2 regions of the Curtobacterium sp. 314Chir4.1 genome follow, and region 1 is predicted to be linked to the other one. Evidence: predicted binding sites of a transcription regulator. Region 1 holds the regulator's gene; the other holds the start of a gene.
What was found. The regulator HspR, encoded in region 1, represses chaperone genes until heat shock. The targets are predictions, from matches to a motif close to AAGTTGAGTCNNNNNGACTCAACTT.
Positions count from the first base shown of each region.

Region 2: CRP27_RS15545 (Hsp20/alpha crystallin family protein) is a predicted target of HspR. The motif match lies at 1,513-1,537, and genes of this name have one in related genera.

Region 1 covers NZ_OCMI01000006.1:30,921-35,205, reverse strand. Annotated here, with positions in the region: gene dnaK (molecular chaperone DnaK) at 1-378, shown strand, start outside; gene CRP27_RS17070 (nucleotide exchange factor GrpE) at 379-1,020, shown strand; gene CRP27_RS17065 (DnaJ C-terminal domain-containing protein) at 1,044-2,045, shown strand; gene CRP27_RS17060 (heat shock protein transcriptional repressor HspR) at 2,172-2,582, shown strand; gene CRP27_RS17055 (class I SAM-dependent methyltransferase) at 2,617-3,759, shown strand; gene CRP27_RS17050 (aldo/keto reductase) at 3,890-4,285, opposite strand, start outside.
Region 2 covers NZ_OCMI01000004.1:568,132-572,416, forward strand. Annotated here, with positions in the region: gene CRP27_RS15535 (manganese catalase family protein) at 1-704, shown strand, start outside; gene CRP27_RS15540 (hypothetical protein) at 777-1,043, opposite strand; gene CRP27_RS15545 (Hsp20/alpha crystallin family protein) at 1,049-1,489, opposite strand; gene CRP27_RS15550 (hypothetical protein) at 1,778-1,960, shown strand; gene CRP27_RS15555 (MarR family winged helix-turn-helix transcriptional regulator) at 2,012-2,569, shown strand; gene CRP27_RS15560 (TetR/AcrR family transcriptional regulator) at 2,637-3,248, shown strand; gene CRP27_RS18300 (hypothetical protein) at 3,274-3,435, opposite strand; gene CRP27_RS15565 (DUF5067 domain-containing protein) at 3,581-4,285, shown strand, end outside.

The DNA.
Region 1 (4,285 bases):
GAGCACGCGGCCGAGGACAAGGCCCGTCGTGAGGCGAACGAGCGTCGCAACCAGGCCGAGCAGCTCGTCTACTCGATCGAAAAGCTCATCAAGGAGAACGACGAGAAGCTCCCCGCGGACGTCAAGTCCGAGGTGCAGGCCGACGTCGACGCGCTCAAGTCGGCACTCGCGGGTGAGGACGAGGACGCCGTGAAGACGGCCTTCGACAAGCTCAACGAGTCGCAGGGCAAGCTCGGCCAGGCCATCTACGCCCAGCAGGACGCTGGTGCTGCGGCCGGTGGCGAGCAGCCCACCGCCGACGGCCAGGCACAGGCGGACGACGAGGACATCGTCGACGCCGAGGTCGTGGACGACGAGGACGACAAGGACAAGAAGTAGATGACGGACCCCAAGGACAACGTCCCCAACGAGGACGAGCCCCAGGTCGAAGGGGACGCCACCAACGCGGAGCAGCCGGAGGACCTCATCGAGGCCGAAGGCCCCGACGTCGAGGTCCCGACAGACGCGCCGGCGGGGGGTGCCACCGACCTCTCCCCGGAGGACGAGGCACTCCTGGCCGACGCCGCCCGCGGCATCGCCGAGGACAAGCTCAGCACCGAGGACCGCGACCTGGTCGCCGAGATGCGTGCGGACATGCTCCGTGCGCAGGCCGAGCTGGTGAACTTCCGGAAGCGCGTCGAGCGTGACCGAGAGGCGAACCGCGAGGTCGCGATCGCGGAGGTCGTGCGTGCACTCCTCCCGGCGCTCGACGACCTGACCCGCGCCGAGGCGCACGGCGACCTCACCGAGGGCCCCATGCAGGTCATCGGTCAGAAGATCCGCGGCGGCTTCGAGAAGTTCAAGCTCGTGCAGATCGGCGAGAAGGGCGAGTCCTTCGACCCGAACGTCCACGAGGCGATCGTGCAGCTCCCGACACCGGGCGCCACCGGCCAGACCGTGGCGGACGTCGTCGAGCCGGGCTACAAGCTCGGTGAGCGCGTCCTCCGTGCGGCCAAGGTCGCGGTGGCGGTCCCGGCCTGAGCGCGGGGAGGAGGTAGGGATTCATGGCCAGTCAGGACTGGTTCGACAAGGACTTCTACAAGGTCCTCGGCGTCGACAAGACGGCGAGCGACGCTGAGCTGAAGAAGACCTACCGGAAGCTCGCGCGGCAGTTCCACCCGGACTCCAACCCGGGGGACGCCGCCGCGGAGAACCGCTTCAAGGAGATCAGCGAGGCGTACTCGGTGCTCTCCGACAAGGAGCAGCGCCAGGAGTACGACCAGGTCCGCGCCATGGGCTCTGGTGCCCGCTTCACCGCGGGTGGCCCGGGCCAGGGCGGCGGCTTCGAGGACGTCTTCGGCGGCATGTTCAACCAGGGCGGGGGCGGACAGCGCGTCCGTTTCGGCCAGGGCGGGGCAGGCGGCGGCGGCTTCGAGGACATCCTCGGCGGGATGTTCGGCGGCGGGGGTGGCTTCGGCCAGTCCTCCGGCGGGTACCGCGGCTTCGGTGGACCGACGAAGGGCCGGGACGTCTCCGCGACGACCACGCTCGACTTCACCACCGCGATCGCCGGCGACACCGTCAAGCTCTCGCAGGGCAACGGCCGCCCGGTGAACGTCCGCATCCCCGCTGGTGTCGCCGACGGTCAGAAGATCCGTCTGCGTGGCCGTGGCGAACCGTCGCCCGACGGCGGTGAGGCCGGTGACCTCGTGGTCACCGTCACCGTCCGCAAGCACCCGGTGTTCGAGCGCGACGGGCAGAACCTCCGGCTGGACGTTCCCGTGACGTTCGTCGAGGCAGCGCTCGGCGCGACGATCGAGGTCCCGACGCTCGGCGGTTCCACCGTCAAGCTGAAGGTCGCACCCGGCATGCCGTCGGGCCGCGTCCTCCGCGTCAAGGGCCGTGGTGTCACGACCAAGAACGGGACCGGCGACCTGCTCGCCACCGTCCAGGTCGCGGTGCCGTCGCACCTGTCGGACAAGCAGCGGGAGGCCGTCGAGGCCCTCGCCGAGACCCTGCCCGACGAGAACCCCCGCGAGGACCTCCTCGCCAAGGCGCGCAGCTAGCGCTGCGCACCACCAGCAGTAGACCCGGCCTGGAGGCACGGCGCGGCTCCGTCAGGAACGCGCGCCGTGCCTCCAGGCTGGTTTTCACCACCACGCGGACGACGGAAGGAACGCGCCATGACCGACATGGACGAGAACTCGCCCGTCTTCGCGATCGCGATGGCGGCCGAGCTCGCCGAGATGCACCCGCAGACGCTGCGGCAGTACGACCGGCTCGGCCTGGTCGTGCCGGGCCGCACGCGCGGCGGCTCGCGCCGGTACTCGATGCGGGACGTCGCCCAGCTGCGCGAGATCGCGCGGCTCGGGTCCGAGGGCGTCTCGCTCGAGGGCATCCGCCGCGTGCTCGAACTCGAGAACGAGAACCGCGCGCTGCGAGCGCGCGTGAGCGAGCTGGAGACGGCCCTCGCCGACCAGCTCATCAACCGGCCGGGAGCGCGCGTGTTCGCCGCCTCGGCCACTGGCGGTGCTGTCCCCCTGCGCGCGGGGATGCGCCCACAGCGGAACACGCAGATCGTGCTGTACCGCGGGCCGCGCTGACAGCGACCCGCCCGCTGATCGGTACGCTTGCGCCGTGCCACCGGACTTCGCCGACTTCTTCCGCCGCCGTGACGACGACGCCGCGGACCTCATCGCGATCGACGGCACGGACCGCTTCATCCTCGACGAGGCCCCGCACGTGCACGGCGACGCCCTCCGGCAGCCGGGCGAGGTCGCGGTCGTCGACGATCGCTACGGGGTGCTGACGCTCGGCGCCATCACGGTCCACGGGGCCTCGGACGTCCGGGTCGTGCAGGACTCCCTCGTCGGCGTGCGCGCGCTCGAGGCGAACGCCGGCACGTTCGGCCGCCGCGGCTTCCACCACCCGGATTCGCTCGAGCAGGCGTTCCGCGACGTGCGACTCGTGCTCCTGCGGCTCTCGAAGTCGAACGACCGGCTCGACGAGATCGCCCGCGCCGTCGCACGGTTCGCCTCGCCCGACGTCGTGCTGCTCTGCGGCGGGGTGTCGAAGCACATGAACCTGTCCCAGAACGACGTCCTGCGCCGGTACTTCGGCGACGTCACCGCGTCCCGGGGTCGTGGCAAGTCGCGGCTCCTCATCGCGCAGGACCCGCTCCGCGCCTCGGCCACCCGGGCGGACGCCACGAACCCCTGGCCTCGGTCGGTGCACGTCGACGACCTCGGGATGACCCTCGTCGCGCACGGCGGCGTGTTCGCCGGGACCTCGCTCGACCAGGGCACGCGGGTGCTGCTCGAGGCGATGGACGCCGCGGTGCCGACCGCCCGGGTCGCAGTCGACCTCGGGTGCGGCAACGGGGTCATCGCCGCGGCCATCGCCCGGCGTCGTCCGTCGCTCAAGGTGATCGCGACGGACGTCTCCGCGATCGCGGTGGCCTCGACCCGTGCGACGGCCGAGGCGAACGGCGTGGCGGACCGGGTCGAGGTCCTCCGCACCGACGCTGGTGACGAGCTCGCCGAGGGTTCCGCGCAGCTCGTGCTCTGCAACCCGCCCTTCCACGCGGACACCACGGTGACCACCGACGCGGCCGAGGCGATGTTCCGGAACGCGGCCACGATCCTCCAGTCCGGCGGTGAACTGTGGTGCGTCTGGAACTCGCACCTGCGGTACCGCCCCGTGCTGGAGCGGCTCGTCGGGTCGACGCGCGAGGTGACGCGGACGCCGAAGTTCACCGTGACGGCGTCGCGGCGGGCGTAGCGCGGGCGGCGTCCAGGCCTGTCCACAGGGTGCGCGCGGAGTGCGCGCAGAAACGACGAATGCGCACGGCGGACCGTGCGCATTCGTCGTCGGGTGAGCGGTTCACCCGCCCGGCGTCAGACGACCAGGATCAGGCCGGGACGTAGTCGAACGTGTCCGGGTCCGGACCCGTCCGGTGGCCCTTGTCGAGGCCGGAGATGTCCGTCATGTCCTCGCCGGAGAGCTCGAAGTCGAAGATCGCGAAGTTCTCCTCGACACGGGCACGCGTGACCGACTTCGGGAAGACGATGTCGCCGCGCTGGATGTGCCAGCGGAGCACGACCTGCGCCGGGGACTTCCCGTGCGCCGACGCGATGCGCGTGATGGTCTCGTCGTCGAGCACGAGGCCCTGGGCGATGGGGGACCAGGCCTCGGTCGCGATGCCGAGGTCGGCGTTCGCCTGGCGCAGCGACTCCTGCGTGAGGTACGGGTGCACCTCGATCTGGTTCACCGCCGGGGTGATCGTGGTCTCGTCGCGGAGGCGGTG
Region 2 (4,285 bases), on a different contig from region 1:
TCGGCATCGGCGCCGAGGAGATGGGGCACGTCGAGATGCTCGCGACGATGATCGCGCAGCTGCTCGAGAAGTCCCCGCTCGGGATCACCGAGGACGCCGTCCAGGACGACCCGACGGTCGCCGCGATCGTCGGGGGCACCGATGTGCAGCACGCGATCGTCGCGGGTGCCGGAGCACGACCGGTCGACAGCAACGGCAACCCCTGGCAGGGCTCGTACATCACCGCGAGCGGCAACCTGCTCGCTGACTTCACCGCCAACGAGAACGCCGAGATGCAGGGCCGAGTCCAGGCAGCGCGGCTCTACCACATGACCGACGACAAGGGGGTGCGAGACCTCCTGGGCTTCCTCATCGCCCGGGACACGATGCACCAGAACATGTGGGCGTCCGCCGCGGCTGAGCTCCGTGAGAACGGGATCGAGGACTTCCCGGTGCCGAACAAGTTCCCGGAGGCCAAGCAGGCGAACGAGGTCGCGTACCAGTACCTCAACTTCTCGGACGGCGCCGAGGCCGGCAACGGTCCCTGGGCGAGCGGGCCGTCCTTCGATGGCAAGGGCGAGTACTCGTACCACGACGGGCCGACCACGTCGGTGCCGATGCCGCCACCCACGCACCCGGACTCGCGCTTCTACGGCACCACCGAGCTGCCGAACTTCGTCGAGAAGACGGCGGGCGCGGTGCAGGACACGCTGAACAAGGAGTAGTCCGTCGACATCGTGGAGGGCCCGGCGCACGTGGTGCGCCGGGCCCTCCACTCGGTCATCGCTGCTTCGAGCTCACCGCCGGGGCGGCTCGAACAGGTCGGAGTACGCGCGGACGGCGCTCCACCCCGCGACGAGGAGGATCGTCCCGGCGACGGCAGCAGCCCACGGCAGGAGCGGGGTCGAACTCCACAGGTGCGGGGCCACCACCCAGGCCAGGAAGGTGCCGGTCAGGCTGCCGGTCGCGCCGAGCAGAGCGGCAGTCCGTCGGTCGAGGCTGGTCAGCGCGAGGGATGCGGTGACGACGAGGACCGCCGCGACCGCGTTCGCCAGGACCGCCATGCCGGTCAGTGCTGGTCGGAGCCCGCCCCGACGGCGAGCTGCTCGGAACCGCCTCCGACGGTGACCGCGATCTTGCGCGGCTTGGCGGACTCCTTCACCGGGATCGTGATGCTCAGCACGCCGTTGTCGTAGCCGGCCGTGATGCGGGCGGCGTCGAGGCCGTCGCCGAGCGTCAGCTGTCGGACGAACGAGCCGGGCTGCCGCTCGCGCGTGATCCACTGCGACCCATCAGGGGCACCGAGGGTCCGCTCGGCGCGGATGGTCAGCACCGAGCCGTCCACGTCGATGTCGACCGACCCCGGGTCGATGCCCGGCAGGTCGACGTCGAGGACGTAGTGGTCCCCGGTCCGGTAGAGGTCCATCGGCATGGAGCGGGGCCCTCCGGCTCCGAGGAGGGACCCAGCGAGACGGTCGAGCTCGCGGAACGGGTCGAAGTTCATCGTCATCGAGATCAACTCCTTCGTGTCTGCAGTTGAGTCCCCTCGACTCAACTGCCACCGTTTTAGCACTCGACCCTCAGGAGTGCCAAAAGAACGCTCAGAGGTCGCCGGGTGTCGGAAGCGGTGCATGCCGAAGCAACTGATTCCGAATGACACCGATGTAGTTCAACAGCGCTAACAGTTAGGTGCGCGAACCGTACAGAACAGAAATAGTTCGTTGCACTGATCGTTCACGTCGTGAAAGACTTCTGACCGTCCGCAGGGGACACCAGGAAGCAGGAAGGCGGGATCGCAATGCACAGCACGTACACCGGGATGCCGCGGCACACACGGCTCGTCGGCACCCACACCCGCGTCGGCCTCACCGACCCGGCCGTCATCGACGCCTACGTCGAGCGACGCATCCAGGACCCGTCGCTCCTGTCCGGTCGCGCCGAACCGTCCTACGCAGACTTCTTCAGCGTCCCCGCCGCGTAGTCTCGGGTCCGTCCCACCCCGCACCGCCAGTACGAGAGAACACCCGACCACATGCCGTTGACCGTCGTCCGTCGTGAGCACATGCACCTCTACGCCCGGGAGCCCCGGTCGCGTGCCGCGAAGGTCGCCGTCGACGCGCTCCTGCGGCTGCAGCACGCCGAGGAGCAGCAGCTCGAGCAGGCCCGCGGCGAGAGCGGACTCACGAAGAACGAGTTCCTCGCTGTCCGGTACATGCTCCAGGCGCACCGGGACGGACGGGCGATGGGGCCCAAGGACCTCGCCGTCATGCTCAACGTCTCGAACGCCTCGGTGACCAAGATCGTCGACGGCCTCGTCGACAAGGGCGATCTGGTGCGTGCTCCGCACCCCACCGACCGCCGGGCGCAGGTGCTCGAGCCGACGGTGCAGGCCGCGAAGAAGATCGACGCCTCGTACGCCCGGTTCCACGAGGCCGTGGTCGAGGTGATGGACCACCTGTCCTCGGAGGAGAACGGCGTCCTCGCCCGCTGCCTCTCCCAGATCACCGAAGCGCTCGCCGACGGGCGACCTGCGCCGGTCGACGAGTACACCGTCGACCCGGACGGCGTGGCCGAGCCGCACGACGCCTGATCGGGACCCGGAGGAACGAGTCCTCACGCGCCTCCCGGAAAAAACCTTCCAGCGGTAAGTTGGGAGGATGACGCCCCCCGCCGACGACGAAGCGGCCCCGCCGCGACGCGGCGGGTACCGCAAGGGCGCCGAGCGGCGCACGCAGATCCTCGACGAGATGATCCGGATGGTCGCCGACCACGGCGTCGACGCATCGTCACTCCGCTCGGTCGCGGATGCGCTCGGGATCACCCACGCGGCGCTCCGGCACTACTTCCCGAACCGCGACGAACTGCTGCTCGCCGTGTACCGCGAGCACGAGGTGCGCGAGCAGGGTGCCCCCGACCGGATGAAGTCGGCGATCGGGGACATGCGTGAGAGCGCTTCGCGGAACCGTGCGGTCCCCGGGCTCGTGCAGCTCTACACGACGCTCGCGGCCGATGCCGTGCAAGAGGGGCACCCGGCGACGCGGGAGTTCATGCGCGAGCGGTTCACACGGCTGCGGGCCGACCTGGCGGCGTTGATCGAGGCGGACCAGGCATCGGGGCGGATCCGCGCCGACCTGGACCCGGTGGACCTGGCGAGCCTGAGCATCGCGGCGTCGGACGGGCTGCAGGTGCAGTGGCTGCTCGACCCGGAGGCCGTGGACGGCGAGAAGGTGCTGCGGTTGCTCGAGCAGATCGTGCCGGCGGCCGACTGAGTCGCAGGCTCGTGTGGCGGTGGGCTCACCAAGTGGTGGCGGCCACGAAGTCGAGCACGACCTGCGCTGCGTCCGGGTGCTCCTGCGGGCGATGACCGTGACCGGGCAGGGTGACGTGGGTCCCGCCGGTCAGGCGTGCTGCGATCGTCTCGCACTCGGCGTTCCAGCCGCCGGTACGACAGCGCACGAGCAGATGGTGCCGACAGCCGAAGGCGTCGCGGGACTCCTGCGTGACGCCCCGTCCTGGGGTCAGTGAGAGAACGCACAGTCGGATACGATCACCATCGCGCTGTCACCCGAGCAGTGCTCATTTCAAAACTCCAGGAGAACCCGTGTCCGACGCCCCGTACCCTGCCGCGCCCACCCAGCCAGCCGAGCCCCGACCCCCGCAGCGGGCCGCAGGCAACCCGTTCGGCATCACATCGTTGATCCTCGGCATCGTCGCGATGGTCGGGTTCGCGATCCCGTTCTTCAACTACGTGACCGTCGCGGTCGGCGCCGTCGGCCTCATCCTCGGCATCGTGGGGCTCGTGGTGAAGTTCCGACCGCGCAAGGCCGCGGTTGCCGGTGTGATCCTGTCGGGCCTCGGCCTGGTGCTGTCGATCATCCTCGCCGTCGTCTACACGGCGGTGTTCGCAGGCGCGGCCAAGGCGATCAGCAGCAGCGAAACGGTTCCCCCGGCGGCTACCTCGAGCTCGTCGGCGGCCGCTGGTGACACATCCGAGGCGTCGTTCAAGGACGGTGTCCTCACCACCCCGAAGATGAAGGTCACGATCACGAGTCACCGGCTGATCCCCGTCGGCCAGCCGGGCAACGAGTACGGCGACAAGCCCGTCATCGCCATCGTCTACACCACGACCAACCTGACGAGCGAGGCGATCGACCCGACGACAGCGTGGATCGGATCGTTCCAGGCGTTCCAGGACAACGACCCCAACGCGGTGAACGAACTGAACATCGGCTCGACTCCCGGGGATCAGTACCTCGACTCGCAGACCGAGAAGATCAAGCAGGGCGGCACCGTCGAGAACGCCGTC